Regions from separate parts of the Rahnella sp. BCC 1045 genome, predicted to be linked through region 4. Evidence: predicted binding sites of a transcription regulator. Region 4 holds the regulator's gene; each other region holds the start of a gene.

The links. The regulator CRP, encoded in region 4, controls carbon source genes, mostly activating them, when cyclic AMP is high. The targets are predictions, from matches to a motif close to ATGTGANNNNNNTCACAT.
Region 1: aaeR (HTH-type transcriptional activator AaeR) is a predicted target of CRP. The motif match lies at 4,064-4,081, and genes of this name have one in related genera.
Region 2: J1782_RS06545 (CdaR family transcriptional regulator) is a predicted target of CRP. The motif match lies at 3,161-3,178, and genes of this name have one in related genera.
Region 3: J1782_RS03655 (iron-containing alcohol dehydrogenase) is a predicted target of CRP. The motif match lies at 4,680-4,697, and genes of this name have one in related genera.

The regions. Positions count from the first base shown of each region.
Region 1 covers NZ_JAFMOZ010000145.1:126,257-133,822, reverse strand. The annotation lists gene J1782_RS25845 (maltose acetyltransferase domain-containing protein) at 48-629, shown strand; gene aaeB (p-hydroxybenzoic acid efflux pump subunit AaeB) at 697-2,655, opposite strand; gene aaeA (p-hydroxybenzoic acid efflux pump subunit AaeA) at 2,666-3,601, opposite strand; gene aaeX (p-hydroxybenzoic acid efflux pump operon protein AaeX) at 3,609-3,812, opposite strand; gene aaeR (HTH-type transcriptional activator AaeR) at 4,099-5,037, shown strand; gene tldD (metalloprotease TldD) at 5,092-6,537, opposite strand; gene yhdP (AsmA2 domain-containing protein YhdP) at 6,677-7,566, opposite strand, start outside.
Region 2 covers NZ_JAFMOZ010000110.1:12,201-19,766, forward strand. The annotation lists gene dgt (dGTPase) at 1-1,416, shown strand, start outside; gene degP (serine endoprotease DegP) at 1,624-3,063, shown strand; gene J1782_RS06545 (CdaR family transcriptional regulator) at 3,281-4,441, shown strand; gene J1782_RS06550 (MFS transporter) at 4,747-6,123, shown strand; gene J1782_RS06555 (enolase C-terminal domain-like protein) at 6,120-7,457, shown strand; gene gudD (glucarate dehydratase) at 7,490-7,566, shown strand, end outside.
Region 3 covers NZ_JAFMOZ010000095.1:23,835-31,400, reverse strand. The annotation lists gene J1782_RS03670 (exo-alpha-sialidase) at 1-1,004, opposite strand, end outside; gene J1782_RS03665 (sodium:solute symporter family protein) at 1,007-2,422, opposite strand; gene J1782_RS03660 (dihydrodipicolinate synthase family protein) at 2,506-3,393, opposite strand; gene J1782_RS03655 (iron-containing alcohol dehydrogenase) at 3,437-4,573, opposite strand; gene J1782_RS03650 (four-carbon acid sugar kinase family protein) at 4,768-6,114, shown strand; gene J1782_RS03645 (D-threonate 4-phosphate dehydrogenase) at 6,107-7,087, shown strand; gene J1782_RS03640 (DeoR/GlpR family DNA-binding transcription regulator) at 7,124-7,566, shown strand, end outside.
Region 4 covers NZ_JAFMOZ010000138.1:53,517-61,082, forward strand. The annotation lists gene J1782_RS19705 (amidohydrolase) at 1-185, opposite strand, end outside; gene J1782_RS19710 (MFS transporter) at 201-1,391, opposite strand; gene J1782_RS19715 (LysR substrate-binding domain-containing protein) at 1,596-2,507, shown strand; gene J1782_RS19720 (OsmC family protein) at 2,509-2,916, opposite strand; gene crp (cAMP-activated global transcriptional regulator CRP) at 3,279-3,911, shown strand; gene J1782_RS19730 (YccS/YhfK family putative transporter) at 3,973-6,048, shown strand; gene J1782_RS19735 (aspartate aminotransferase family protein) at 6,239-7,453, opposite strand.

The DNA.
Region 1 (7,566 bases), on a different contig from region 4:
TCCGTAAACTGTCTGCAATCTGACTCATTTTAAAAAAGGACGAAAGTATGTCGACACGCGAAAAAATGAACATTGGCGAGCTTTATACCGACATGGGCGAAGGACTGCCTGAAGAGCGCCGCGCCGGAAAAGAGCGGGTGTACGATTACAATCTGACCCGCCCGTCTGAAGAAGACAAACGCCAGCGGTTGCTGAAAGACATGATGGGCAGCATCGGCGAAAACGGCTGGATCGAGCCGCCGCTGCGCGTCGCGTACGGCACGCATATTCATATCGGCAAGAACTTCTACGCCAACTTCAATCTCACGGTGGTGGATGACGCCACGGTGACGATTGGCGATAACGTGATGTTCGCGCCAAACGTGACGCTGGCGACAGCCGGTCACCCGATCGACCCTGAAATCCGCGCAACCGGACAGCAATTCTCCCTGCCGATTGTCATTGAAGATAACGTCTGGCTGGGCACGGGTGTAATGGTGAATCCGGGCGTGACTATTGGCCGTAACAGCGTGATTGGCGCGGGCAGCGTGGTGACAAAGTCCATTCCCGCCGGTGTGGTGGCAGCTGGCGTTCCCTGTCGGGTAATACGTCAGATTACCGCCGCCGACCGCGAAGCGTTCATGAAATAATGCGCGGAGCACGACAATAAAAAAGGCCGGTGTAGTTAAACACCGGCCTTATGTTTTTTGCAGACAATTACGCCACAAATGAATGCTGATAACGATGTAGCATTTCGGTCAGGCGCCGCACTGGCTCGGTCACTTTCAGTGGTGCATCGTAATCGACCAGCTTCTGCTGATACTCAGCCAGCTCCTTGAGCAGACGCTGGTAGTAGTAAGTCCGCTTGCCTTCGCCCGACGCAGAAACCACGTGATCTGCCGTGTTGCGGATTTTCTTATGGAACGCTGACAGCTCATCATTCACCGGCACTTCGGCGAGTTTCATGCGCTGGTGAGCGATAATCAGCATCAGCGCCAGGCGGTATTTACCGATGTCATTTGGGAACATGACCAGCAGCTGATTGAGCTGATGATAAAGCGCCGGAAGGTGGTTTTCACGACGACGGTACGCCTTGGTGGTCAGCGCCGATACTGCACTGCTCATAAAGCGGTTCAGCAATGTGCGCCCCGTTTTATCGCGGGACTTATCGCGAATAATCAGCAACACAGCCATCGCAATGACTGTCCCGATTGCCTGCCCCAGCGCGTTATCGAGAAACGACGTTACGTTAAATTTCATCGGGTTACTGAGCACCAGAATATTGATGGTGCCCGCCAGCAGACCGAGCATTCCGAGACGGCGTTTGGTGACTTCGATCCCGATAAAGAAGGTGAAAATCCCCAGCATCAGACACAGCAGGAACAGACTTTGCTGCGTCGAAGGCATGATCAGCATAAACATCATCGAGCCAACCGGGATCGCCAGTAACATACCGACGATAAAATCCATCGCCATGCCTTTCGGGTTCGGCGTGCGCATCGCCAGCGAGGTCACCACGGCGATAATAATCACGCAGCCACTGGCCGACGTCCAGCCGGTCCACAACCACATCAGGCAGCCAATCGCCGTCGCAGTAAAGGTACGCAGGCCGTTGATCAGCGCATGATGCCGTTCTGCAGACACCGGACGCACTACCACTTCGCCTTCCAGCACACCGCTTTCAATGCTGCTGATGCTGCTGTTGGTCTGAACACCTTTCATCAGCAACAGCGCACGGGTCCCTGCCCCGGCCCAGGCGCTGAGCGTCACCAGTACGTTATCGCTGTGCATGCCGGTAATAATCTGGCGCAGCTGTTTCAGGCGACGGTGAACATCCGCAACGGTTTCTGCCGGTTCAGCAAATAACGCTTTCAGCTCGGGAGAAAGCCTTTCCGGCGTGTCCTGCATAATCAGGTAGGTTTCACAGGCCTGGGTAATCATGCTCAGCGAGGTGCTGTGCAGCGCCTTCAGACGCTGATTGCAACGCTGCCAGCGCGATGATTCCATCATCAGGCTGCCGCGCATACCGTTTAGCGCTGTGGTGCTTTTGACCAGATTATTCCAGGATTTGTCGATATCTTCTTTAGAGCCGACATTCACGCAAATCCGCATCAGCGCAAACTGATCCAACATCAGCTGACTGACGGCGCGGTCGATATCTTTTTTGATGGAACGCGGAGAAAACAGCAGGTCAGCCACGATGGCGCAGCAAATACCGATCACGATTTCGCTGCAACGCTCAACGGCAAACTGCGGTGTCTGTAACGGTGCGCTGGCGGAAGTCACCACGATAATCAGCGCGGTATAACCCGCCAGCCCCAGCGCATAGGAGTTTTCAATGCGCACCAGTGAAGACCACCAGGTGCAGATGCCCGCCCATATACAGCATAAAAGCAGCATCACGACCGGCGCGCGGGCGGTGGCGATAACAATCACCAGCGCCGCGATACAGCCGATAAACGTCCCGATAACGCGCAGGAAACCACGGTGACGAATAGCACCGGCAAAAGGTTCGCCGCCCGCCACCAGCGCAGGGCCGGAGGTCACAATGGCGGCGGTCATGGCCGACCAGCGCGGGGTCTCGAGTTGCAGATAAAATCCGAGAACCAGCGCGCCGAGGATCGCGAACGTCAGCTTGCAGGCAAAACGTATGCGCGGGATAAGTACGCTATTCATCTTTCCGGCCTTATCCAAACTCTCTCAGGCGATGCAGGAGACGAAGGAACGGAGAACCTTCATCTCGTTTACGATCATGACTGCCGGTGATTACGACGGTGGCCGTCGTCCCCGCCGGGTACGGATGCTGCTGGTCTTTATCGTCGAGCACGATTTTCACCGGCACGCGCTGCGCAAGGCGCACCCATTCCAGGTTGCTGTCGATAGTCGCCAGACCATTGGTCGCCGCCGAAGATGAGCTGTTGGTGACCGCAGCAGCGACGCTGTCTACCGTGCCGTGCATAATGCGGTTACTGCCCAGCGGAGTAATTTCCGCACGGTCACCTTTTTTCAGGCCCGGCAATTTAGTTTCTTCCAGATACGCCAGAATGTAGAAAGAGTTTTTCTTCACCAGCGCCACGGCGGTCGACCCCCGGTTAATGTAGTTGCCGGGATGAACCGTGAGGTTGGTGACCCAGCCATCAGCCGGTGCGACAACCACGGTACGCTCTAAATCCAGTACCGCCAGATCGCGCGCGGCCTGCGCTTTCGCCAGCTGATGCTGCGCGGTTTGCAGTACGTTGTTCGCCTGATCAATTTCTTCCTGCGACATTGCCTGAACGCCCAGTTTCACACGGCGTCCGGCTTCGCGTTTTTTCTCGGCGGCCAGCGCCTGATAATAAGCGACGTCAGCACTCGCTTCGTCCAGCGCCTGCTGATAACGCGGCTGGTCAATTTTGAACAGCACCTGACCTTTGGTCACCAGCTGATTATCAATCACCGGCACGTCAGTGATTAAACCGGTCACATCCGGCGCAATCGACACAACGTCAGCGGTAAATTTGGCATCACGGGTCCACGGAGATTCCGTATAGAACGCCCAGGCTCTGAAGATTGCGATGACAGCCAGAACGACAAGAATCAGCGTAATTGCATAACGTATTATTTTTATAGAGAAATTTTTCACAACGGCCTCAGACGAACAAGCGGGAAATCAGGTAAAAAAGACAGCAATATAATGCTGTGTTAAACAAAGCCGGATGCCAGACAAAGTCATAAATACCAGTCGGTTGTAATATCCGCCGGAGCAGGAAAAACACCACCAGCGCCAGCAGTATTTCAAAAAATACCGGTGGAAACGACAATCCGAAAATCACCATTACCGGAAGCAAACTCATCAAAAATTCCTTACATTATTACCAGCAGCAGTGACGGCGGGCAGATCTGCTCGTCCCGCGCACGCATTATTCATTATTTTAGGCAATGCCACGCGTCCCCGGAGATAAATAATTCACTGGGAAGTGCTCAATGAAACTGTGGGGTTGCCAGGGAAGTGTGCGAAGGTAAGCATTGATTCAGGAAATCAGAAACCTGAGTTTTATCGCCCGGACGAGTATATTAGCGTGCTTATTATCAAGTAATCAACGTTCTGTGATCTAAATCACTTTTAAGCCAGAGTTAACAATGGATCGATTAAAACGCATGTCGATATTCGCTCAGGTCGTGGAAAGCGGTTCTTTTACCGCCGCCGCACGACGCCTCGACATGAGCGTTTCCGCCATCAGCCAGACCATTTCAAAGCTGGAAAATGACTTACAAATCAAATTACTAAACCGCAGCACCCGCAGCATCGGCCTGACAGAAGCCGGGAAGCTTTACTATCAGGGATGCCGGAAAATGCTGCATGACGTGCGTGAAGTGCATGAACAGTTGTATGCCTTCAATAACACGCCGACCGGCACTTTGCGCATCGGCAGCTCATCGACAATGGCACAAAATGTTCTTGCTGCCATGACCGCCGAAATGCTCGGCGAATATCCCGGCCTGACGGTGAATCTGGTCACCGGCATTCCCGCGCCCGATTTAATCGCCGACGGGCTGGATGTCGTGATCCGCGTCGGTGCGTTGCAGGATTCCAGCCTGTTTTGCACCCGATTAGGGTCCATGCCGATGGTGGTGTGTGCGGCACGCAGCTATCTGGCGCAGCACGGTACGCCGGAAAAACCTGCCGATATGGTGAATTTCTCGTGGCTGGAATACAGCGTGCGTCCCGACAGTGAATTTGAGCTGATCGCACCGGAAGGCATTTCGACGCGCATCACGCCACAAGGGCGTTTCGTCACCAACGATTCGCAGACCATGATCCGCTGGCTGAAAGCGGGTGTTGGCATTGCGTATGTCCCGCTGATGTGGGTGATTGAGGAGATTAACGCCGGTGACGTGGAGATCCTTTTCAGAAGCTACCAGTCCGATCCGCGCCCGGTGTACGCGCTGTACACGGAAAAAGACAAACTCCCGCTGAAAGTGCAGGTCTGCATTGATTATCTGACGGATTATTTCAAACGGGTGAGTAAGGTGTATCAGGGTTACCGGCAGGGTAAGAAAGTGACGCAGTGGAATTAGGCAGGAAATAAATAGCCTCCCGCAAAGGGAGGCTAATCGCTGAAAAAACTGAGGTTACGCCGTACCGCCCACCGTCAGATTATCCAGCTTAAGGGTTGGCTGACCGACACCGACCGGAAGGCTTTGACCTTCTTTACCGCACACGCCCACGCCTTTATCGATGGCCAGATCGTTGCCCACCATGGAAATCTGCTGCATCGCTTCGATCCCGGAGCCAATCAGCGTGGCGCCTTTCACCGGTTTGGTGATGCGGCCTTTTTCAATCAGATAGGCTTCAGAGGTGGAGAACACGAATTTACCGGAGGTAATGTCGACCTGACCGCCGCCGAAATTCGGTGCATACAAGCCGTATTCCACGCTGCTGATAATATCTTCCGGCGTTGATTTCCCGGCCAGCATGTAGGTATTGGTCATACGCGGCATTGGCAGGTGCGCATAGGATTCGCGACGGCCATTACCGGTTGGCGCAACGCCCATCAGACGCGCGTTCAGTTTGTCCTGCATGTAGCCTTTCAGCACGCCGTTTTCGATAAGCACGTTGTATTGCCCCGGCACGCCTTCATCATCGATGGCCAGCGAGCCGCGCAGGCCTGGCATTGTGCCGTCATCAACAACCGTGCACAGCTCAGAAGCCACAAGTTTACCCATCTGGCCACTGAAGACTGACGTTCCGCGACGGTTGAAATCGCCCTCCAGACCATGCCCGACCGCTTCGTGCAACAGCACGCCCGGCCAGCCCGCGCCGAGTACCACAGGCATGCCGCCCGCAGGTGCCGCAACGGCGGTCAGGTTCAGCAACGCCATACGCACGGCGTCACGGGCGAAGGCTTCTGCGCGCACTTCACCATTGACGGTTTCGAGGAAATAATCATAACCGACGCGGCCACCGCCGCCGCTTGAGCCACGCTCGCGACGACCATCCTGCTCGACCAGCACGCTGACAGATAAACGCACCAGCGGACGGATATCCGCCGCCAGCGTGCCATCGGTTGCGGCGACCAGTACGGTTTCGTAGACGCCGGTAATGCTGGCGCTGACTTCCTGAACGCGTTTATCGGCAGCGCGGGCAATTTTATCGACACGGTGCAGAAGCTCAATTTTCGCTTCACGCGGCAGGCTTTGCAGCGGATCCAGTGGCGTATAAAGGGATTTGTAAGCAATTTCGCCCAGCGTATGCGCTTTGCCATTGCCCTGCTCGCGGACGATGCTTCGCGCCGCCGTCGCGCTTTGATTCAGCGCGTTCAGCGTGATCTGATCGGCATAAGCAAAACCGGTTTTTTCACCGCTGACCGCACGGACACCGACGCCCTGGTCGATATTGTAAGAACCGTCTTTGATGATACTGTCTTCAATAACCCAGGCTTCGTGGAAACTGGACTGGAAAAAGAGATCGGCATAATCAAGGCGACGTTCTGACAACTGGCCCAAAACGGAAAACAGATCCTGATGACTCAGATTATTGGCAGTTAGTAACTGCTCACTGACTAAGGCCAGACTCATAGATTCACTCTCTTTTAGACGAAAATCCGGCAGTGCTGGCTCTGCGGTAATCAGTCAGCCTGCCGGACAATCCATTGTTACAAAGTTATTAACAGCCTAACACAGCCCGAACGAGCTTTCCTGCGCCGTCTCGGAAACGTTACTGCGCGGTGGCCTCTTTTGGCGGGACAGCAGGTTTACGCAAAATTTCATTGATATGCGGTTCAGCAATCGTCCCGCTAATCTGGTAGCGGATCAGCGAGATTTTATTCCACAGCGGTGCCAGCACTTTACTGGCCGCAAAAACAGCCACGCCGACCACCGGGTTAATCACGAATGCCGTCGCCACGCCCACGGTGGCTGAAATTTCCGGCGCAATCACCGCTTCTAAATCGAGCTGCTGGTTTACGAAATTCACTTTACCGGTAATGGCGATATCCGCTGCCAGCCCGTCAACCAGCAGGTCATCGGTGTGCAGCGTGCCATCTTTAATCCACGCGGTGGATTTGATGGAATCAAAATAGAATCCCTGACCAAAGGTGTCGCTGAAATCCAGACGCAACTTACGCAGCAGCGCGTCGAAGCTCACCAGACGAAGCAACTGTCCGGCGCGACCGCCACCAATATCAGCAATTTCGCCTTTGCCCAGCTCGTTTTTCAGCGTGCCGTTCAGCGTGCTGATATCCGGCTTCCACGGCACCGATTTCCAGTGGAGATCGAAGTTCACATTAAACGGCGCATCTTTAAGTGGCGTAGTCACGCCAAAGAAGGACATCGCCTGTTCGATATTTTTGCCCGACAGTTTCCCTTTCAGGCCGGTATTTTCACCCTGTTCGTCCTGCTTCCAGTCGCCCTGCACATCCAGTTTTGCCACACCGGTATCAATCAGGCCGTTACGCAGCATCAGCAATTTGCCCTGCGGCGTCAGGTCAGCATTCACCTTGCGGAAGTTCTGCCCGAGGAACCAGCACGCTTCACACCGGAGCTGCAATGCAGGCCAGTTCGCGAAAGAAATCTTACTCGAGGCAAACGGGTTCCCGCCAGGCTGGC
Region 2 (7,566 bases), on a different contig from region 4:
AGCGACCGGGGACGTATTATCAATTCTGCCGCCATCCGCCGTCTGCAACAAAAAACACAAGTCTTCCCGCTGGAGAAAAATGCCGCCGTCCGCAGCCGCCTGACGCATTCCCTCGAAGTTCAGCAGGTGGGCCGCCACATTGCGAAAGAAATCCTGCACCGCCTGCGCCGTCAGGGCAAGCTCGAGGTTTACGGGCTGGACGACGTGACCGATCCGTTCGAAAGCGTAGTTGAAATGGCCTGCCTGATGCACGACATCGGCAATCCGCCTTTCGGGCATTTCGGCGAGTCGGCAATTAATAACTGGTTCAAAAAGCGCATGGATATCGAAAGCTGTGGCGAAACGCCGCCGGAAACCGATTCCTGTCTGGTGGCCTGTTTGCGGCTGACGCCGGACGAGGCGGAGCTGAATCAGTTGCGCAGTAAAATTCGTTATGACCTCAGTAATTTTGAAGGCAACGCGCAGGCCATTCGCCTGGTATTTACGTTGCTCAAACTCAATCTGACCTACAGCCAGACCGCCTGCATCCTGAAATATACCCGTCCGGCGTACTCAATGAACCGCCTGCCTTCGCACGATTATCTGATGAAAAAGCCCGGTTTTTATCTGGCCGAAGAAACGTTCATCAAAGAGCTGCGTAGCGAACTCGGATTAGGGGAGTTCAACCGTTTCCCGCTGACCTACATTATGGAAGCGGCGGACGATATTTCTTACTGCATCGCCGATCTGGAAGATGCGGTTGAGAAAAATATTTTCAGCGTCGAAGAACTCTATAAATATCTGATGCGTGAATGGGGCGACATTGAGAAGAATGACATCTTCGATAAAGTGGTTCGCACCGCCTATGAAAAAATGGATAAAGCGAAAACATTCCGTAATCCGGTGGATTATTTCTTTATGGAACTTCGCGTTCAGACGGTTAAACAGCTGGTGCCTCATGCAGCGCGCAGATTCATTGATAATATAGAAGATGTTTATCAGGGAACCTTTAATCACGCGCTGCTCGAAGACGACAGCCAGGCGAACCGTTTGTTAGAAATTTATAAATCCGTCGCATTCAAACAGGTATTCAACCATCCTGAAGTCGAGGAGCTGGAATTACAAGGCTATCGGGTGATCAGCGGATTACTGGATATTTACAGCCCGTTGCTGGATATGCCATTGTCTGATTTTAGCCAGCTGGTTGAGGAGGATACGCACAGGAAATATCCTATAGAAACCCGTCTGTTGCATAAGATTTCTGCCAAACACCGTCTGGCGTATAACAATGCCGTCGTGGCGCTCGAAGGCGCAGGCGTTTCGGAATTTTCCGCGCAGGAGTTCTATTACCGGGCGAGAATGATTCAGGATTATATCAGCGGCATGACAGACCTTTATGCGTACGACGAATATCGACGTCTGATGGCGGCGGAGTAATTTGTTTTAAAAAGACAGATTTTAACGTCTTTTATTTTCTTTACGAAACTGTCCGAAAAAGCGCCATTTGTAAATAATGACAATACTTTTTTACCATTGTCAGTATGACCCTGATGAACTTCACGCTATTAATACCATCTCAGTATCACGACTACCAAGCAACGCGACTATTTTGGTTGCCACAATAATTTTAAGAGATCCTGAAAAATGAAAAAATCGACTTTATTCCTCAGCGCTTTAGCGTTAAGTGTTGGTATGGCAATGGCCCCTGTTTCGTCTGCTCTGGCTGCCGAAACCGCATCTTCGAGCACCACACAGCTGCCAAGCCTGGCACCGATGCTTGAAAAAGTCATGCCGTCCGTAGTGAGTGTGAACGTGGAAGGCAGCGCGCCGGTGAAAACACCACGCATGGGCCAGCAGTTCCAGCAATTCTTTGGTCAGAACTCTCCGCTGTGCCAGGACGGTTCGCCGTTCCAGGGCTCCCCGGTTTGCCAGGGCGGCGGTCAGGACGGACAACCCGCTCCTGAACAGAAAGAAGATTTCCGTGCGCTGGGTTCCGGTGTGATTATTGATGCGGATAAAGGTTATGTTGTGACCAACAACCACGTTGTTGATAACGCGACAAAAATCAGCGTACAGCTGAACGATGGCCGTAAGTTCGATGCGAAAGTGATCGGTAAAGATCCACGTTCTGACATCGCGGTTATTCAGCTGCAAAACGCCAAAAACCTGACCGCGATTAAAATCGCCGATTCCGAGCAGCTGCGCGTGGGTGACTACACCGTGGCGATCGGTAACCCGTATGGTCTGGGCGAAACCGTGACATCCGGTATCGTGTCTGCGCTCGGACGTTCTGGCCTGAACATCGAAAACTATGAAAACTTCATCCAGACGGATGCGGCGATCAACCGCGGTAACTCCGGCGGCGCGTTGGTGAATCTGAACGGTGAACTGATTGGTCTGAACACGGCGATCCTGGCACCGGACGGCGGCAATATCGGTATCGGTTTTGCGATCCCAAGTAACATGGTGAAAAACCTGTCCAAACAGATGATCGAATTCGGCCAGGTGAAACGTGGTGAACTGGGCATCATGGGCACCGAGCTGAACTCCGAGCTGGCGAAAGCGATGAAAGTGGACGCACAGCGTGGCGCGTTCATCAGTCAGGTCATGCCGAAATCTGCCGCAGAAAAAGCGGGCATCAAAGCGGGCGACGTTATCCTGAGCATGAACGGCAAGCCAATCAGCAGCTTCGCGTCGTTCCGTGCGGATATCGGCACCATGCCAATCGGCACCAAAGTGACGCTGGGTCTGCTGCGCGAAGGGAAACCGATGAATGTTGACGTAACGATTGAGCAAAGTACGCAAACGCCTAAAGTTGAATCCGGCAACATTTTCACCGGCATTGAAGGTGCTGAGCTGAGCAATGGCACCGCGGGCGACCAGAAAGGCGTGAAAGTTGACGAAGTGAAACCGGGTTCAAAAGCCGCGAACATTGGCCTGAAAAAAGGCGACGTGATCCTGGGCGTGAACCAGCAGAAAGTCGCTAACTTAGGCGAGCTGCGTAAAATTCTGGATACCAAGCCGTCTGTACTGGCGCTGGATATTCAGCGTGGTGACTCTTCAATCTACCTGCTGGCGCAATAATCCGCAGGCAGACCTCACAAGGCACGCTACGGCGTGCCTTTTTTTATGCATTTTTCTCCCGATCCGCGCCTGAATTTTCTTGGGCATTTGCTTAAAAATGTGACCTTACCCGCAACTTCAATAGGTGCTTTCGCTCTTTGGGCATTTGCATAATGTGTCGGAGTAAGCCGCTGGGTATGCTGGTCTGACAACGATAAAACAGGCAAGGCAGGGGATCATGTCAGCGTATCATCTCGATGCAAAGCTGGCGCAACAGATTGTTGCCCGAACAATGCAAATCATTGATAGTAATGTGAATGTCATGGATGGACGGGGAAGAATAATCGGTAGCGGCGACGATCAGCGTCTTGGCGAATTGCACGAAGGTGCGCTGTTGTCCATTTCGCAGGAGCGTATTGTCGATATCGATGAAGGTGTTGCACGGCATTTGCACGGAGTGCGTCCGGGTATCAATCTGCCGCTGCGCATAGATGGCCAGATTGTCGGCGTGATTGGACTGACCGGCAATCCGTCACAGCTGCGTCAGTACGGCGAGCTGGTTTGTATGACCGCCGAAATGATGCTTGAGCAGGCGCGTTTGTTACATATGCTCGCACAGGACAGCCGTTTGCGCGAAGAACTGGTGCTGAACCTGATCCGCGTGGATGAACTTTCTCCGGCATTAATGGAATGGGCGCAGCGTCTGGGCATTGACCTGAACCGCCCGCGCGTGGCGGCGGTGGTTGAAGTCGACAGCGGTCAGCTCGGCGTGGATTCCGCGATGGCGGAGCTGCAACAGCTGCAAACCTTACTGACCACGCCGGAGCGCGATAACCTGATCGCGATTGTTTCGCTCACCGAAATGGTGGTGCTGAAACCAGCGCTGAACAGCTACGATCGCTGGGATCCGGACGGTCACCGGCAGCGAATCGATCATCTGTTGTCGCGCATGACCGAAACAGGTCGTCTGCGCGTCCGTATTTCCCTCGGCAACTTCTTCAGCGGTCCCGGCAGTATTGCCCGATCGTATCGCACCGCGCGAACCACCATGACCGTCGGCAAACAGCGTATGCCCGAACAGCGTTGCTACTTTTATCAGGATCTGATTTTGCCGGTGCTGCTCGACAGCCTACGCGGCGGCTGGCAGGCCGATGAACTGGTGCGGCCGCTGGCGCGTCTGAAGGCCACCGACGGCAACGGATTACTGCGCCGTACACTGGCGTCGTGGTTCCATAATAATGTGCAACCAACGGCAACGTCTAAGGCACTTTATATTCACCGTAATACGCTGGAATATCGATTAAACCGTATTTCGGAATTAACCGGTTTGGATCTGGGGAATTTTGACGATCGTCTGTTGTTGTATGTGGCACTTCAATTAGATAACGATCAGGTTTAATTAATCTGTACGTCCTGAAAGTATTTCTTTATCGGATATTTTCAGGACGAAATTGCCGTATTTAATTAAACGTGACGTCAATCACAAGCCATTCTCTTTTCGTGAACTGACTCGCATGGTACTGGGCATTCGCCTCAAGATAAATGCAAAGCGCTTTCCATGCTTGTCACTTTGCCTAATGAGTTGGTTTCCGGTTGTTCTTATACTGGCATTCTTCCTTCCTCTCTGAACCCTACAGTTCTGTGGCTGGCTGGAATGACTTATACCTTGGGGTATTTGCATCACTCTCAATTCCGGAGAACATCATGGAAACAATCGTTTCATCAGCCAGTGCCGTGAAAAAAAGAACTAATGCGCGCTACTGGATCGTGGTGATGTTATTTATCGTCACATCATTTAATTACGGCGACCGCGCAACGTTATCTATTGCCGGGTCGGCAATGGCGAAAGATATCGGTCTCGATTCTGTCGGGATGGGTTATATATTTTCGGCATTTTCCTGGGCCTATGTTATCGGACAAATACCCGGTGGCTGGTTACTGGATAAATTCGGCTCCAAAAAAGTTTACTTCTACAGTATTTTCATCTGGTCATTATTCACGTTGCTGCAAGGGTTTGTAGATATATTCAGCGGCTTCGGCATCGTAGTTTCCCTCTTCGTATTACGTTTCCTGGTCGGGCTGGCTGAAGCGCCTTCTTTCCCGGGCAACAGCCGGATTGTTGCGGCATGGTTCCCGGCGCAGGAACGTGGAACAGCGGTTTCGATTTTTAACTCCGCACAGTATTTCGCTACCGTGATTTTTGCCCCGATTATGGGCTGGCTGACACAGGCCGTAGGCTGGTCACATGTTTTCTTCTTCATGGGTGGGCTGGGGATCATCCTGAGCTTCATCTGGCTGAAAGTGATCCACGATCCGAAAGATCATCCGGGCGTCAATCAGGCCGAACTCGACTACATGGAAGCCGGTGGTGCGCTGATCAATATGGATCAGAAAGTCACTAAAAAGGCGAAAGTCAAAGGCGAGAAAGCCTCACAGCTCAAACAGTTAATGAAATCGCGCATGATGATCGGCATCTATATCGGCCAGTATTGCATCAATGCGCTGACCTACTTCTTCATCACCTGGTTCCCTGTTTATCTGGTTCAGGCACGCGGAATGTCCATTCTTAAAGCGGGCATGGTGGCGTCGGTTCCGGCCATTTGCGGCTTCCTCGGCGGCGTGTTGGGCGGGATTATATCCGACTGGCTGATGCGCAGAACCAACAACCTGACGCTTTCACGTAAAGCGCCGATCGTCATCGGCATGCTGCTGTCGATGTCGATGATTGTCTGTAACTATGTTGACACCGAATGGATGGTTGTCGGGATTATGGCGTTCGCCTTCTTCGGCAAAGGGCTGGGCGCGCTGGGCTGGGCGGTAATGGCCGATACCGCACCGAAAGAAATCAGCGGGCTGAGCGGCGGGCTGTTCAACATGTTCGGTAACGTTTCCGGCATCATCACCCCGATTGCGGTCGGCTACATTATCGGTACCACCGGTTCGTTTAACGGCGCACTGATTTTCGTCGGGATCCACGCACTGCTCGCCGTCATCAGCTATGTCTTTATTGTCGGCAAAATTGAACGTATCCAGCTGAAACCTCTCGTCTCTGCCAGCGTAAAAAAAGGAGCATCACGATGAGTACGCAATCTTCTCCGGTCATTACTGATATGCAGGTTATTCCTGTGGCCGGGCACGACAGCATGCTGATGAACATCGGTGGCGCACATGGCGCTTACTTCACCCGTAACATCGTGATTCTGACGGACAGCGCCGGGAACACCGGCGTGGGCGAAGCGCCGGGTGGCGAAGTGATTTACAACACGCTGGTGGAAGCCATCGCGCAGGTCAAAGGCCAGGAAGTAGCGCGGATGAACCGGCTGGTGCATCAGATTCACGTGGGTAATCAGTCGTCGGATTTCGATTCATTTGGTAAAGGCGCGTGGACGTTTGAACTGCGCGTGAACGCGGTTGCGGCGCTGGAAGCCGCGCTGCTGGATCTGATGGGCAAATTCCTCGGCGTGCCGGTGTGCGAGCTGCTCGGGCCGGGCAAACAGCGCGACGAAGTGACGGTGCTCGGTTATCTCTTCTATATCGGCGACCGTCAGAAAACAGATTTGCCGTATCAGGAAGGGGCGCGTGGTGTTCACGACTGGTATCACCTGCGTCACCAGAAAGCGATGAACAGCGACGCCGTGGTGCAGCTGGCGGAAGCCGCACAGGATCGCTACGGCTTTAAAGATTTCAAACTCAAAGGCGGTGTACTGCCGGGTGAGCAGGAAATCGACGCAGTGAAAGCGCTGGCAAAACGTTTCCCGGATGCGCGGATTACCGTCGATCCGAACGGCGCGTGGCTGCTCGATGAAGCGATTGATTTATGTAAAAACCTGCACGGGATCCTCAGCTATGCGGAAGATCCGTGCGGCGCGGAGCAGGGTTTTTCAGGCCGCGAAGTGATGGCCGAGTTCCGCCGCGCCACCGGTTTGCCGGTCGCCACCAATATGATTGCCACCAACTGGCGCGAGATGCAGCACGCCGTGATGTTGCAGTCCGTCGATATTCCGCTGGCGGATCCGCATTTCTGGACCATGCACGGCGCGGTACGCGTGGCGCAGCTGTGCGATGAGTGGGGGCTGACCTGGGGCTGCCATTCTAACAACCATTTCGATATTTCTCTGGCGATGTTTACCCACGTTGGCGCGGCTGTGCCGGGTAAACCGACGGCGATCGATACGCACTGGATCTGGCAGGAAGGCAATCAGCGCCTGACCAAAGAGCCGCTGCAAATCGTCAACGGAAAAATCAAAGTGCCTGAGAAACCGGGGTTAGGGATTGAGATCGATATGGATCAGATCCACCGCGCTCACGAACTGCACAGAAAACTGCCGACCGGCGCCCGCAACGATGCCGTTGCAATGCAGTATCTGATCCCCGGCTGGAAATTCGATCGCAAGCGCCCGGCGATGGGGCGCTGATTACGGAATCCGAATTCACTAAGGAGTTAGCTATGACCTCTTCTTCAACACCTAAAATTGTTTCCATGCAGGTGATCCCGGTAGCCGGGCACGACAGCATGTTGCTTAA
Region 3 (7,566 bases), on a different contig from region 4:
TTGCGCTGGTAAGGCCATGTGCGGCCGTCGTCTTCAGAAATCGCCAGCGTCATCGGCGCACGCGGTGCGCCCCAGAACGCGCTGCGACCGCCGGTTTCCACCGGCGCTTCAGAGCGGGCATCGTCTTCTTCATCTTCAATTTCATCATACAAAGACGCGCGACGTTCACTGGCATCTGCCGCACTCATCTTGTTAAACACCAGTGCCAGATGGCCATTGGTGAGCGTGGTGACCTGAATGGACGAATTATTGTTAGGCAGCCCCGTCGGCTGCGGCGCAGTCCACGTATTGCCGCCATCGACAGACCGGCTCTGATAGATGAAGTCTGCCCAGCGGCTGCGGTACAACGCCAGCAGGCTGCCGTCGTGCAGCGGCGTAATATTCATGTGTACGCAGCCGGTGCTTTCCGGCACAGCGACATCGCGCCAGGTTTTGCCTTTATCGCTGGAAATTTTGACCGCGCTGTCATCATTGTTGCCGACCCATTTTTCACCGGGTTGCGTCCGGCAATAAAACACCGGCAGCAGCCAGTCGCCGTTCGCGAGTACCGTTACCGGCTGGCGAATAAACGTGCCGGGCTGACCGAGCAGCGTGCCAATTTCGCCCCAGCTTTTGCCCAGATCCTGCGACTGACGGAAACGCACAATGGCAGTGTCCTGATTCCCCGATTTCTGCGCGGTGTACATCAGCCAAAGCACATTATCAGGAGCGAGAAACAGCACCGGATTCTGTTCGGAACGGCTGGCATCTTCAGAGAGTTTTACTGGCTGGCTCCAGACTTGCGCACCTTTTTCCAGGCGTGAAAGATAAATCGAGATGTCCGCGATCCCTTCCTGAGTTCCGGCAAACCACGTACACAGCAGGCTGCCGTCGGGCAAAGGCAGCAGATTGGCGGCATGATTTTGCGGGCAATCAGACGGCAACATGGCGTCCCGACGTGCGGCGTCGTTTTCCGGGATGTGGACTTTTCCGCTGCGTTCGACGGTTAACGTTTCAGTGGTCATCTTTAAGCTCCAGACTTTTGAATAATTTGTGCATTTTTACTTTTAACGGCTCGCTGCGGGATCAAACGGTCAATCACCATAATGATGGCCGGCGTGATCAGCGCAATGTACATGTTGTTGATACCAAAAGGATCGCCGAGTACATACCATACGGAGGTCACGACGCAGGCACCGATCAGGCCGGCATTCGCACCGCGCGCGCTTTTGAAGAACGGCAGGTAGAAAGCCATGACCGCAACCACGGAAATCGAGAGGCGGATTGCGCGGGTGAAGAAGGAAAGTTTCAGCACTTCCGGTACCAGCAGTACGAAAATCAGTGGCAGGAAACCAATCAGCAGCGACAACCAGCGCGTCATTTTGAATTCACGCTCAGGCGTTGGATTGCGGTAAGGCACGTAGAAATCCTTCACAATCAGCGAGGCGATGGCCAGCGCAACAGTACTGACGCTGACGAATATCGAAGCCACCAGCGACGTGGTCACCAGACCTGCCAGCCACGGATTCATGTCCTGAATAAAGACCGGCAGTGCATACAGGCTGTTCATGTCGGGGTGCAGGAATTTAGCCGCCACGCCTATCATGCCAATCGCCAGCGCAATCGGTACGCAGAAGAAGAACGCGACCCAGGTAGCACGCTTGGCTGACTCCGCGCTTTTGGTGGAAGAGATGGCCTGAATGACGAACTGTGTACAGAAAATAGAACCGATGGTGCCAATCAGCCAGGCGAAGATGGTGCTGGCGCCAATGCTGCCGTCCCACGTCCAGTAGAAATCTGGCATCTCTTTGACCATCGGCATCACGCCACCGGTCATGTGCAAGGCGATGCCTAAAATCACCAGCACGCCGATGTACTTGATAGCGCTGTGCAGCATCGTCACCCACGCCATACCTTTCATGCCGCCGAACGCAAAGTAGAACGTACTGACGACGGCGGTGATAAAGGCTGCCACCGGCAGATTCACTTTCAGTACGGTAGAAATGGCCGCTGCACCGCTCACGTAGTTCCCGACGTTAACCAGCAGCAGGGCGTAAATCATGATGATTGAAATGATGTTCTTGGTCGTGTTGCCGTACTTCTCAGCAATTGCGCCCGAAATCGTGATTTTTCCGGTGTTATAAATGCGTTTGACCAGCAACAGACCAAAAATCGGGAAGCCGATGGCGGCACCCAAAATCGACCAGGACGCTGCAAAACCGCCTTCGAAAGCCGCCTGCGCCGTTCCGATGGTGGATTTGGCACCGATGTATTCCGACATCAGCAGCACGCCGACAATAAACGCAGGCATTGCGCGCGAACCTTCCATGAAATCGCCGCTGGTTTTACTGCGCAACCGGTAGGTCAGCCAGGTGGTGAACAGGATGTAGGCGAGCACAATGCCAATAATAATTAACGTATCTGATGAGCTAAATTCTTTCATTTTTTCCTCACACAGCGCGTAGGGGACCCTGCCTGCGCACTTTCATGCGCAGGAGATCGGTAGATTCGTTAGGTAAGGCGCGTTTAGCCGCGCAAATTAAATTCTTTTATGACGGTCAGGATCTTCTGTGTATCGTCCTGCGTGAATTCCACCGGATACCGGCTTTCACCCACGGTAAACCCGAGCATATTCACGGCTTTTTTAACCACGGCCGGTGAAAACGCAATGCTGTATAAATCGGTGCGGATCTTATTGATGTCTGCCTGAACCGCTTCGGCGGCGGCAGGCTGGTTTTCCTGCAGATGGTGGTAAACAGCGTTTACCTGTGCGGGGATGATATTGGCGATACCGGAAATGCAGCCGGCGCTGCCTTCGGTGAAACCGCGATAAATCAGTGAATCCGGCCCGGTCAGCACGTCAAAATCAGCAAACTGCTGGCTGACTTCGTGGAAACCGTGCAGGCTCTCGTACGAACCGGCACTGTCTTTAATCCCTTTGATATTAGGATGATCGGCTAGTACGCGGACTACGTCTGGCGTCAGCGTATTACCGGTTCTTGCCGGAATGTTGTAGAGATACACCGGCACCGTCAGCGCATCGGCGACGGCGCGGAAATGCGCAATCAACTCCTGTGGGCGTAACGCCGCAAACCACGGCGTAATCACCGACACGGCACGCACGCCGAGTTTCTCAATCTGTTGTCCCAGACGAATGGTGTCGCGGGTAGAAATCTCGCCGACATGCGACATCACGCCCGTGTCATCGCCCGCGGCTTCGAGACAAATCTCTGTGACTTGAATTTTTTCCTGCCCGCTGAGCATAAAGAATTCGCCGTTAGTGCCGTTACAGAAAATATTATTTCCTGCCTGTTTTTGGCGTTTTACCTGCTGGCGCAATGCGTCACCGTCGAGTTCTCCCCTGGCGGAGAACGGCGTCACAATGGCGGTATAGACTCCGGTAATATTATTCATTTTATTCTCTTTACGTCGTTGTAATCGGATATGAAATAAGGGGTTAACGAATGCTGCGGTAAATTTCCGCTATTTGATTTTTGCTGACCGGCATCGGTACATTTTTAATTAAACGTTGTACCTCTATTGCCCCCTGCGACAAATAAGGAATGTCGTCAGGTGTGATATTCAGCTGGCTTAATTTGACCGGCAAATCCAGGCGATGAACCAGCGCGTCAAAATATTCCACCAGCGCATGGGATTTTTCTTCTTCACGTAATGTCCGGTCGGCATCTGGAATTAAGTCATAGGCCTGCGCAAATTTATTCACGGCTGAAGGCCTGACAAAAGCCATACAAGGTGCGAGCAGAATGGCATTCGCTACCCCGTGAGGAATGTGATATTTGCCGCCGAGCGGATAGGACATAGCGTGAACCAGATGGGTGCCCGCATGGGCAATCGATGCGCCGCCGTAATATGACGCCCACAGCATATTCAGCCGCGCCTGCAGATTTTCCGGTTCGGCAACGGCCGTTTCGAGGCTGGCAAACAGCTTCTTCATGCCGACCAGCGCGAAGTTATCACTGACCGGGTTAGCAATGTCCGACGTGAAGCATTCGAACAGATGGCACAGCGCATCGATGCCGGTAGACGCCGCGATGCGCGCGGGCATGCTGGTGGCCAGTTCAGGCACCAGCGCAACATAATCGGGCAGCATGACCGGCGTGATAATGCCTATTTTGGTTTCCTTTTCGGGGATCGCCAGAATCGCGTTTGGTGTGGATTCTGAGCCGGTGCCTGCAGTGGTTGGGATCAGTAACGACGTCGTACGGTGTTGCGGTTTTTCGCCCGCCAGCAGACTGTCGAGCGTGACGGTTTCATCTCCGGCGCACAGAATCGAAAGCAGCTTTGCGACGTCCAGTACGCTTCCGCCGCCGACGCCAATCACCAGATCGACCTGCGGCTGATGCAGTGTTTTCAGGATAGCGGCGACGTCATGCTGGTTCGGTTCCGGCGGCACACTATCAATAATGCTCACCTCGCAGCCTGCGTTATCCAGCTGGCCTATCAGCGATTGCACCGGCGGCAGGCCAATAATGTTTTTGTCGCTGACCAGTAAAACCTGACGTTTTCCGGCCAGCAAGTAGCCGATGTCCTGTAATGACTGATAACCGCTGATGATCGTGCTGTCTATATTCATGCCTTTTTCCTGCCGTCTGAGTCTTTAGTAAGAGTGAGTTCAATCATCAAAGGTCGATACTCCTCACATCGTCAGGGCAATTTATAGGCGAAATTGAAGTTGAATAATTTGAACTTGCTCACATATAATCAATCATGATTGAATATAATCATAACCAGCAAGATTAACCCGACCTCATTCATCACGGAGCCACGATGGCCAAAACCGTAACTCATACAGCACTTCAGAAATCCGCCGGGCTGCTGGTGATTGCCGACGACTTTACCGGCGCGAATGATACTGGCGTGGCGCTGGTGGCGCAGGGAATGTCGGTATGTGTGCAGTTTGATGTCACTGGCAGCGTGGTAAAAGTGGGCACCGGTCATGCACTGATTTACAGCACTGACAGCCGGGCTATGAGTGCAGAGGATGCCGCGGAAAAAGTCACGCAGGCTGTGCTGGCCGGGTCACCGGTTTCCACTGAGAAAGGATGGGTCTTCAAGAAAATCGACTCTACGCTGCGCGGGAATCTGGGGGCAGAAACCGAAGCTGTGCTGATGGCACTCGATTGCCCGCTGGCGATTATCGCGCCCGCCGTACCCGAACTCGGGCGAGTGATAAAAGACGGGCTTTGCTACGTGAATGGCCGCTTACTGACGGAAACTGAATTCGCCACAGACCCGAAAACGCCGGTCAGCACGGCCAGCGTCGGCGCACGTCTGGCTGAACAAACGTCGCTGCGCCAGCATCACATCAGCCTTGAGGTGCTGCGTTCGGGGGATTTTCAGGCACAGCTTTTCGCGCTGACGGCCTCGGGTGTTCGCATTGTCGTGGCCGACAGCCAGTCCGCAGAAGATCTGAATCTGATTATTCATGCCGCAGAAAGTTTGCCATTCAGACCGCTGCTGGTCGGTGCTTCCGGCCTGAGCCATGCGCTGGCGCAACATTGCCTGACGCCGCAAACCTCGCCTGAGAATATCACTGAACGCACAGCCGCACCGCTGCTGGCGGTTGTCGGCTCAATGAGTGAAATCGCGGCGCAGCAGATTACTTTTGTACAACAACACCGCCCCGTTTCACTGATTGATCTTGATGTTCTCCGGCTCTTCTCTGCGGATTCAGACCGGCTGCTGACGACGCTTTCTGCTGAAATTCGCCACGCCATCGCAGAGGGCAAACATTGTTTTATCCGTACCCGCCAGAGTGAAGAGCAGCGGCATTCCGTTGCCAAGTTTTGCCAGCAAAATCACATCAGCCGCCCGCAAATGGGCGGGCGCATTGCCGCCTTTCTCGGGCAACTGATTCAGAACGTTTTACAGCAACCGGAGACGAAACCGGGCGGACTATATCTGTCCGGCGGAGATATTGCGCTGGCCGTTGCCCGGGCGCTGGGTGCGAAAGGATTTGAAATCAAAGGACAGATTGCAGGCTGTGTTCCCTGGGGATTTTTACTCGACAGCCCGCTTAACCGTTTGCCAGTTATGACCAAAGCGGGTGGGTTCGGCACTGAAAATACGCTATTTGAAGTTTTACGCTTTATTGAGGAGAAATTGAGTGACTAAAATTATTGCAGTAACCATGGGTGATCCTGCCGGTATTGGCCCTGAAATTATCATTAAAGCGTTAGCTGAAGGTGAGTTGTCCGGTACGCCTGCGGTAGTTGTCGGATGCGCGGCGACTTTCCGCCGGATCCTCGCTCTCGGGATCACGCCAGCCGCTGAATTACGCATTATCGATGACGTTTCGCAGGCACATTTCGCGCCGGGCGTCATCAACGTGATTGACGAACCACTGGCGGATCCGCAGACGCTGGTACCGGGAAAAGTGCAGAAAGAAGCGGGTGATCTGGCCTATCGCTGTGTGAAACGCGCCACCGAACTGGCGATGGCCGGACACGTTCAGGCCATCGCTACCGCTCCTCTTAATAAAGAAGCGATGCATTCTGCCGGGCATATTTATCCGGGTCATACGGAATTGCTGGCGAAACTAACGGGCAGCCGCGATTACGCGATGGTGCTTTACACCGACAAGCTGAAAGTCATTCATGTCACCACGCACATTGCCCTGCGCAAGTTCCTCGATACGCTTAACGCCGGGCGCGTGGAAACTGTTATTCAGATGGCAGATACCTTCCTGCGTCGCGTCGGTTACGAAAACCCGCGTATCGCGGTGGCGGGTGTGAATCCGCATGCCGGTGAGAACGGATTGTTCGGCGATGAAGAAATCAGGATTGTCGGGCCGTCTGTGGAAAAAATGAAAGCTAAAGGCATTAATGTTGCCGGGCCTTGTCCGCCGGATACCGTGTTCCTGCAAACCTACGAAGGGATGTATGACATGGTGGTGGCGATGTATCACGATCAGGGACATATTCCGCTGAAACTGATGGGATTCTATGACGGCGTGAACATTACGGCGGGCCTGCCTTTCATTCGTACGTCGGCAGACCACGGCACCGCATTTGATATTGCGTGGACAGGAAAAGCCAAGTCTGAGAGCATGGCGATCTCCATTCAGTTAGCCGTACAACTGGCGTAATTCTGCGCCAGCGGCGCAGGGAAAAAAGGAATCACGTTGACCGGACAAAGCCGCCTCGATCAGATTATGGATTATCTGAAAAGCCATAATCTGGTCACCGTTGAACAACTGGTTGCCGCTATTGCGGCCTCCCCGGCGACCATTCGCCGGGATCTGATCAAACTGGACGAGCAGGGTGTCATCAGCCGCAGCCACGGCGGTGTGACGCTCAACCGCTTTATTCCCAGCCAGCCGACGACCAATGAAAAACTTCAACGCAGCCTGCAGGAAAAACAGGCCATCGCCGAAGTCGCTGCTGCTATGGTAAAACCGGGCGATGCCGTCGTTCTCGATGCAGGCACCACGATGCTTGAACTGGCGCGCAATCTGACCCATTTGCCTCTGCGGGTCATTACAGCCGATTTGCGTATCGCGCTGTTTTTATCGGAATTTAAACAAATCGAAGTGACCATTATTGGCGGACGTATCGACGACAGCAG
Region 4 (7,566 bases):
GCAACCACGCTGTTGGGCGTCAGCCGCGTCAGGGTCAGGCCGCCAAAACTTTCCAGCTGTTCCGCAATGTAATCCGCCGTTTTATGTTCCTGAAATGAGAGCTCAGGATGCGCATGAATATGTCTGCGCCAGCGCAAAACATCCGTTTTGACTTCCGCCAGCATCGCTTCAAAATTAAATGTCATCAGACTTCTCCTCAGTTATGCCACGTCGCGCAACGCTGCGCGCGGTTTCAGGGTCAGCGGCAAAATCGCCAGCCCGGCAACCACCATCGCCAGTGCCAGAAAAACAAATGTCGAAAAATACCCGTGCGTCACGGTGATCAGATAGCCCATCGCAATCGGCGCCACGAATCCGCCGAGCGTTCCGCCGGTATTGATAATCCCCATTGCGGCACCCATCACTTCCGGCGGCAGGCGTTTCATCGGCAGCGTAAACACCGTGACAAATGCCGCCATCAGGAAGATATAGCCGAGGAACAGGAACAGCCCGGCGGTCACCGCCGACCCGGAGGTGTAGACCAGCCAGATGCACAGCGCGCTGAGCAGTGCGCTGCAAAAAATCACTTTCGGCTCTTTGCCCTGCATATAACGGCCGACCAGCCAGCCGGTCGCGAGCGAGGAAATCCAGATCCCCATTCCGCCGGTGGCGACCACCAGCCCGGAAACGTCCAGCGACATTCCGCGCTGTTGTACCAGATATTTAGGCAGCCACGCCATCAGGCCGTAAGACGGAATGTTGATGCAGAAAATCGACACGAACAGCAGCACGACAATCGGATTTTTAAGCAGCTCACGGTAGCCGGTCGCTACGCCGTTACGGGCTTCTGCTTTCGGAGGGTTCGGCACAAAAATGATAATCGCAACGGCAATCGCAAACGCCAGAAGGCCGAGAATAGAGAATGATCCGCGCCAGCCGAGCGTATCGAGTGCGTACACCGCAATCAGCGGCCCGGCTGTCATCGCCAGACCGGCGGATGACAGCAATACGGACTGCGCGAAAGTGCGCTGCCCGACATCAAAATTCGAGACCACCGCTTTGGCGCAGGAACACGGATAACCGGAATGTCCGACGCCGGAGAGAAAGCGAAACGTCACCAGCAAACCGAGGCCGAATCCCAGCAAACCGAAGCAGAGCGCGAACCCGCCGAGCAAAAACAGCGAGATACCAAGTACTTTTTTGTAGCCGAAGCGGTCATTCAGCCAGCCAGCGGGGATCTGAAACAGCGAATAGGCCAGGAAGAAAATGCCGGTGATGTAACCCAGCTGCTCTGGTTGCAGGTTAAATTCGCGCTCAATCGGCAGCAGCGCGAACCCCATCACCGTTTTGTCGATATAAACCACCGCATAACCGACGAACAGCAGGAAGATCATCAGGGAACGACTTTTCATAGCGGATATCCCTTTTTGTTATCACCGCGTCAGAAGTTCTCACTGTCGGGCGAAAAGTAAAATGCGACATGCATCACGTAATCAACTGAATAACAACGCATTATTTATTCCAAATCTGAAGCTATCAGCTTTACAGGTTTGCCATAAGATGCAATTTTTGGGCGGGTGATGCTTTTTACTGATAGGGCTTTCAAGCGAGGCGACATGCGTTATTTACCGAAATTGCAGCAACTCAAGGTTTTCCAGCAGGTTATCCGCAGCGGCAGTATTCGCGGCGCGGCGCGGGCGATGAATCAGTCGCAGCCCGCGGTCAGCAGAACCTTGCGGGAACTGGAACAAACGCTTGAAACTCAGCTTATCGTGCGCGGCAATCAGGGCATGGCGCTGACGGAAACCGGCCGTGCCTTTGCGCAGCGCATGCAGTTTATTCTCGAAGAACTTGAACGTGCGGCGGATGAGATCCGGCAGATTAATCAGTATTCGCAGGGTTCGGTGGCTATCGGGTTTTCATCACTGCTGGCGCTGACGGTATTTCCGGCCCTCAGTGAAGCGTTCAAAACGCAATTTCCCCAGTCCAAACTGCTGATTAAAGAAGGCCAGCTTTCGACGCTGTTACCGGCGCTGCGTGAAGGGAAACTCGATTTTGCTGTCGGGACCGCCGGGCCGGGTTTTCCGCTGGAGGATTTGGTGCGTGAGCCGCTGTTTAGCGCCCCTTTTGGCGTGATTGCGCGGCAAGGGCATCCGCTGGCAGATGCCACCACGCTCGACGAATTGCAGTGCGCGCGCTGGGTGTTGCCGGAAACGGATATGGGTTACTACCAGCAGATTCAGCTTTCGATGAACGGCTTTAACGCACCAGCCGGGGAAACGCCGGTAAGAACGGATTCGGTAGTGTGCGGGCTGAATATGGTGTTGCAGTCGGATTATCTGACGATTGTGGCGAAGGCCATGCGCGCGCCGTTCGGCTTACAGGACAGGCTTTGCCTGCTCAATATCGATACGCTGCCGGAAGCTGAATATTGCGTGCTCTATTCGCAGAAATCGCCGCTGACGTTTGCCGCGCGGCGATTTCTGGATTTACTGCGAAGTCAGTGCCAGTCGTATCACTGGTCGTGACTTATTCGGCGTTCACTACTTCAAAACTGTGGGTGATTGTCGCGGCTTTGCCCAGCATCAGGGAAACGGAGCAATATTTTTCCGCAGACAGGCTGACTGCGCGTTCCACAATTTTATCCGTCAGGTCTTTGCCGGTGACGATGAAATGCAGGTTGATGTGCGTGAACAGACGCGGTGCTTCTTCGCGGCGCTGAGACGTCAGTTTCACTTCGCAGTCACGCACGTCGTTGCGGCCTTTTTGCAAAATAGATACCACATCAATCGCGCTGCAACCGCCCGCCGACATCAGCAACATTTCCATCGGGCTCGGGGCTTTGTCGCCCGCATTACCATCCATTGTGATCTGATGCCCCGACGCTGACTCACCTAAAAACGTCAGCCCTTCTACCCATTTTACGCGTGCGTGCATGTGCTCTTCTCCCGGTGGATAAATTCGTCAAATTTTCCCCTCAGACTACCCTTTCACCCAAAAACTGGCAACGTAACCCGATCGCCATCATGCTGAAGCGAGACAACAGAAGACAGCATTGCAAACCTGTGTTACAAACAAAGCCGAAACATACTTTCCAGTAAATTGCGGTGACGGTTTTTGCGGTTTAAGAACAGAACCCACGGTGTTAACAGCAATAATCAGGCTGTTTCACTCCGACATCCGCTTGCAGCATTTCTGGGGAGTTATATGCTGAAAGGGCGCTTTTTAAAGTAAGTGCCGTACAGGGAACTCTGAGCCCTGTGATTTTGGGCAGCGATAACAACAGAGGATAATAGCAAATGGTTCTCGGCAAGCCACAAACAGACCCGACTCTCGAATGGTTCCTGTCTCACTGTCATATACATAAGTATCCTTCTAAAAGTACGCTGATTCACCAAGGTGAAAAAGCCGAAACGCTGTACTACATCGTGAAAGGGTCGGTTGCCGTCCTGATTAAAGATGAAGAAGGCAAAGAAATGATACTGTCATACCTTAACCAAGGTGACTTCATCGGCGAGCTGGGACTCTTCGAAGAAGGGCAGGAACGCAGTGCCTGGGTGCGTGCTAAAACTGCCTGCGAAGTGGCTGAAATTTCTTATAAAAAATTCCGCCAGCTGATTCAGGTAAACCCGGATATTCTGATGCGTCTTTCCGCGCAGATGGCAAACCGTCTGCAAGTGACGTCAGAGAAAGTCGGCAACCTTGCCTTCCTCGACGTAACAGGCCGTATCGCGCAAACTTTGCTTAATCTGGCTAAACAGCCTGATGCAATGACCCATCCGGACGGGATGCAAATCAAGATAACCCGTCAGGAAATCGGCCAAATCGTCGGTTGTTCACGTGAAACAGTCGGACGTATTCTCAAAATGCTGGAAGATCAAAGCCTGATCTCCGCACACGGTAAAACGATTGTCGTTTACGGCACACGTTAATCCCTCAGAAATTGGCGCGACAGCTAACTGTCGCGCCTTTTTTATGGGCTAAGCTTTACGCATGACGCTATGGCGAAGACTGTTCTATCATCCCGAAGTTAACTACGCGCTGCGCCAGACGCTGGTGTTGTGCCTGCCTGTTGGCATTTGCTGGCTTTTTGGCAATCTGCAAATGGGTCTGCTGTTTTCCCTGTGCCCGGCCTGCTGCAATGTCGCGGGTCTGGATACGCCACACAAACGCTTTTTCAAACGTCTGATGGTCGGCGGCACGCTTTTTGCCCTGAGCAGCATTCTGCTGCAAGTGATGCTGGAAAGCTGGCACATTCCCCTGCCGCTCATCATGTTCTCGCTGGCGTTACTGCTGGGCGTGACCGGTGAAATCAGCCCGCTGCATGCGCGTCTGTTGCCCGGTGCGCTGGTGGCGACCATCTTCACGCTGAGCATGGTGGGTCTGCGCCCGATGTGGCAAGCTCCGGCGCTGTTCGCCGCAGGCACCGCCTGGTACGGTATCTTTAACTGGGCGTGGTTTCGTATTTCAAAAGAACAACCGATGCGCGAAACCCTCAGCCAGCTCTATCTGCAACTGGCAGATTACTTCGAGGCGAAATACAGCCTGCTGACGCAACACACCGATCCTGAAACCGCGCTACCGCCACTGCTGGCGCGTCAGCAACAGGTTATCGATCTGATTGCCCTGCTTTATCAGCAACTGCACATGCTGCCGCAACACGGACATCATCATCACCATAAGCGACTGTTCCAGCGTTTTCAGGTCGCACTCGATTTGCAGGAACACATCACGGTGAGCCTGCATCAGCCGGAAGAAGTGCAAAAGCTGGTGGAAGAAAGCCACGCCGAAGCGGTTATACGACGTAATGCGCAGGTGATCTCCGCCCGTCTGCGGGTCATCGCTGATGACATTCTTTATCACCGTTTATCCGGGCGATTTACGATGGCCAACGAACTGGCCGCGCTGGAGAAAATAGCCGCGCGCAATCCGGAGAATCCGGTCGGTCAATTTTGCTATTACCATTTCAGCCGCATTGCGCGTTTATTGCGGACACAACGTCCGCTGTACCGACGCGATCTGATGAACACTCAGCCCCGCTTACCTTTCTGGCCGGCGTTGAAAAGTTATCTTTCCTTTAAATCGGTCGCGCTGCGCAATGCTGCCCGGCTTGGCATCATCCTGGCGATTGGCAGCAGCCTTGGTCTGTTTTTCAATCTGCCCAAGCCCTACTGGATTTTGCTGACCATCATGCTGGTCAGCCAGAACGGCTATAACGCCACGCGCGTACGTATCCAGCACCGTGCGCTGGGGACGCTGGCCGGATTACTGATTGCATCCGGATTGCTGAAGCTGGAATTACCCGAAAGCACCACGTTGCTCTGCATGCTGCTGATTACTTTGTTGTCCTACACGGTTTTACGCAAAAACTACGGGCTGGCAATGGTAGGTATGACAGTGACAGCCGTGTATACCCTGCAACTGCTGGCGATGAATGGCGTACATTTTCTCGTACCACGGCTGATAGATACGCTGATCGGCTGTGCGCTGGCTTTCGGCGGCACCATCTGGTTGTGGCCGCAATGGCAAAGCGGTTTGCTGCGCCAGAATGCGCATCAGGCGCTGGAAACCTATCAGAACGCAATCCGGTTGCTGCTTGAGGAAAATCCGGATGCCGCGAAACTCGCTTACACCCGAATGCAGGTCAATCAGGCGCATAATAAACTGTTCACCTCACTGAATCAGGCAATGCAGGAACCGGGCTTTAACTCGCATTATCTGGCGGATATGCGTCTGTGGGTGACGCACAGTCAGTTTATTGTCGAGCACATCAATGCGATGACTATTCTCGCCCGCGAGCACTACATGCTGCCGGAGAAACTGGCGACGGAGTATTTGCAGACCTGCGAAATCGCGCTGCAAAGCTGTCAGCAGCGGTTGCTTTACGACGGGCCCGGTGGTGAGAACACCTTGTTTAATGCGCCGGAGCTGCATCCGGATATGCCGCTGACCGAAATGGAACGCCACCTGCGGAGGGTGATATCGCATCTGAGTGTGATGCATACTATTTCGTCACTGGCGTGGAAGCAGAGACCACATCATGGGATCTGGTTAACGCGGCGGGCGTGATTTATAACTCCCTCCCCCTGCAAAAGGGAGGGGGGGGGTATTAAGGTCGGCTTAATTGTCTGAGTTGCCCTCAAACCAACACCCCATCCCAGCCTTCCCCTCGTGAAAGGGGAAGGAGCAAAAGTAAAACCTTTCAGCCATTGCAGGATAGAAGTAAAACGTCGATCTCCCCTTCGCAAGGGGGGAGCAGTCAGCCTGTAACTTTTGCCACAGCTTTCTCAAAGCGCCCCATCCCTTCTTCAATATCCGCGAAGTCGATAACCAGTGATGGTGCAAACCGGATCACATTCGGGCCCGCCACCAGCATCATCAACCCGAACTCAGCGGCGGCGGCATGAAACTCTCCGGCGCGGTTTTTGAAGGCATCCGACAGCTCGGCGCCAATCAGCAACCCCTGCCCGCGGAATTCGCTGAAGACAGAATATTTCTGGTTGATGGCATCCAGCGCGCTGATGAATTTCTCGCGGCGTTCATTGATACCGGCCAGCACGTCTGGCGTATTGATAATATCCAGTGCGGCTTCGGCGACGGCACAGGCCAGCGGGTTACCGCCGTAGGTGGTGCCATGTTTGCCCGGTTCCATCACCGATGCAACGTCTTCCGTTGCCAGCATGGCGCTGACAGGGAAACCGCCGCCCAGCGCTTTGGCGGTGGTCAGAATGTCCGGCGTCACGCCGTAATGCATGTAGCTGAACAACTTACCGCTACGCCCCATACCGCTTTGCACTTCATCGAGCACCAGCAGTGCCTGATGTTTGTCGCAAAGTTCACGCAGCCCTTGCAGGAATTCTTTGGTGGCCGGTGTCACCCCGCCTTCGCCCTGAACGGGTTCGACCACAATTGCGCAGGTATGATCGTCGATCACCGCTTTTACCGCGTCCAGATCGTTGAAGGGCACATGTACGATGTCAGCAGGTTTCGGGCCGAAGCCGTCGGAATATTTCGGCTGTCCGCCGACTGAAACAGTAAACAACGTGCGGCCATGGAAAGCGTTATGGAAAGCGATGATCTTACTTTTGTACGGGCTGTGGCGGTGGGAAGCATAATAGCGCGCAAGTTTGAATGCGGCCTCATTAGCTTCAGCGCCGGAGTTGGCAAAAAATACGCGGTCGGCAAAAGTGGCGTCGATCAACTTCTGAGCCAGTCGCAGAGCGGGTTCGTTGGTAAATACGTTACTGACATGCCACAGAGTTTCACCCTGTTCATGCAAGGCTTTAACCAGTGCCGGATGACAATGTCCGAGCGCCGTAACCGCGATACCGCCAGCGAAATCAACGTATTCGGTGCCCTGCTGGTCCCACACGCGGCTGCCTTTGCCCTTCACCGGAATGAATTTCGCAGGTGAATAAACCGGCAAAATCACTTTGTCGAACGTACCCCGATCTACCGCTGATTTTTCTGCCATAACCGTTTTCCCTTACTGAAGTAATATGAAAATATAATCACAAAATATGCATAAAAAATCACGCACAGGCAAACAGAAATCACACCTGATGGGTAAGTAATTTTATCAGCAAG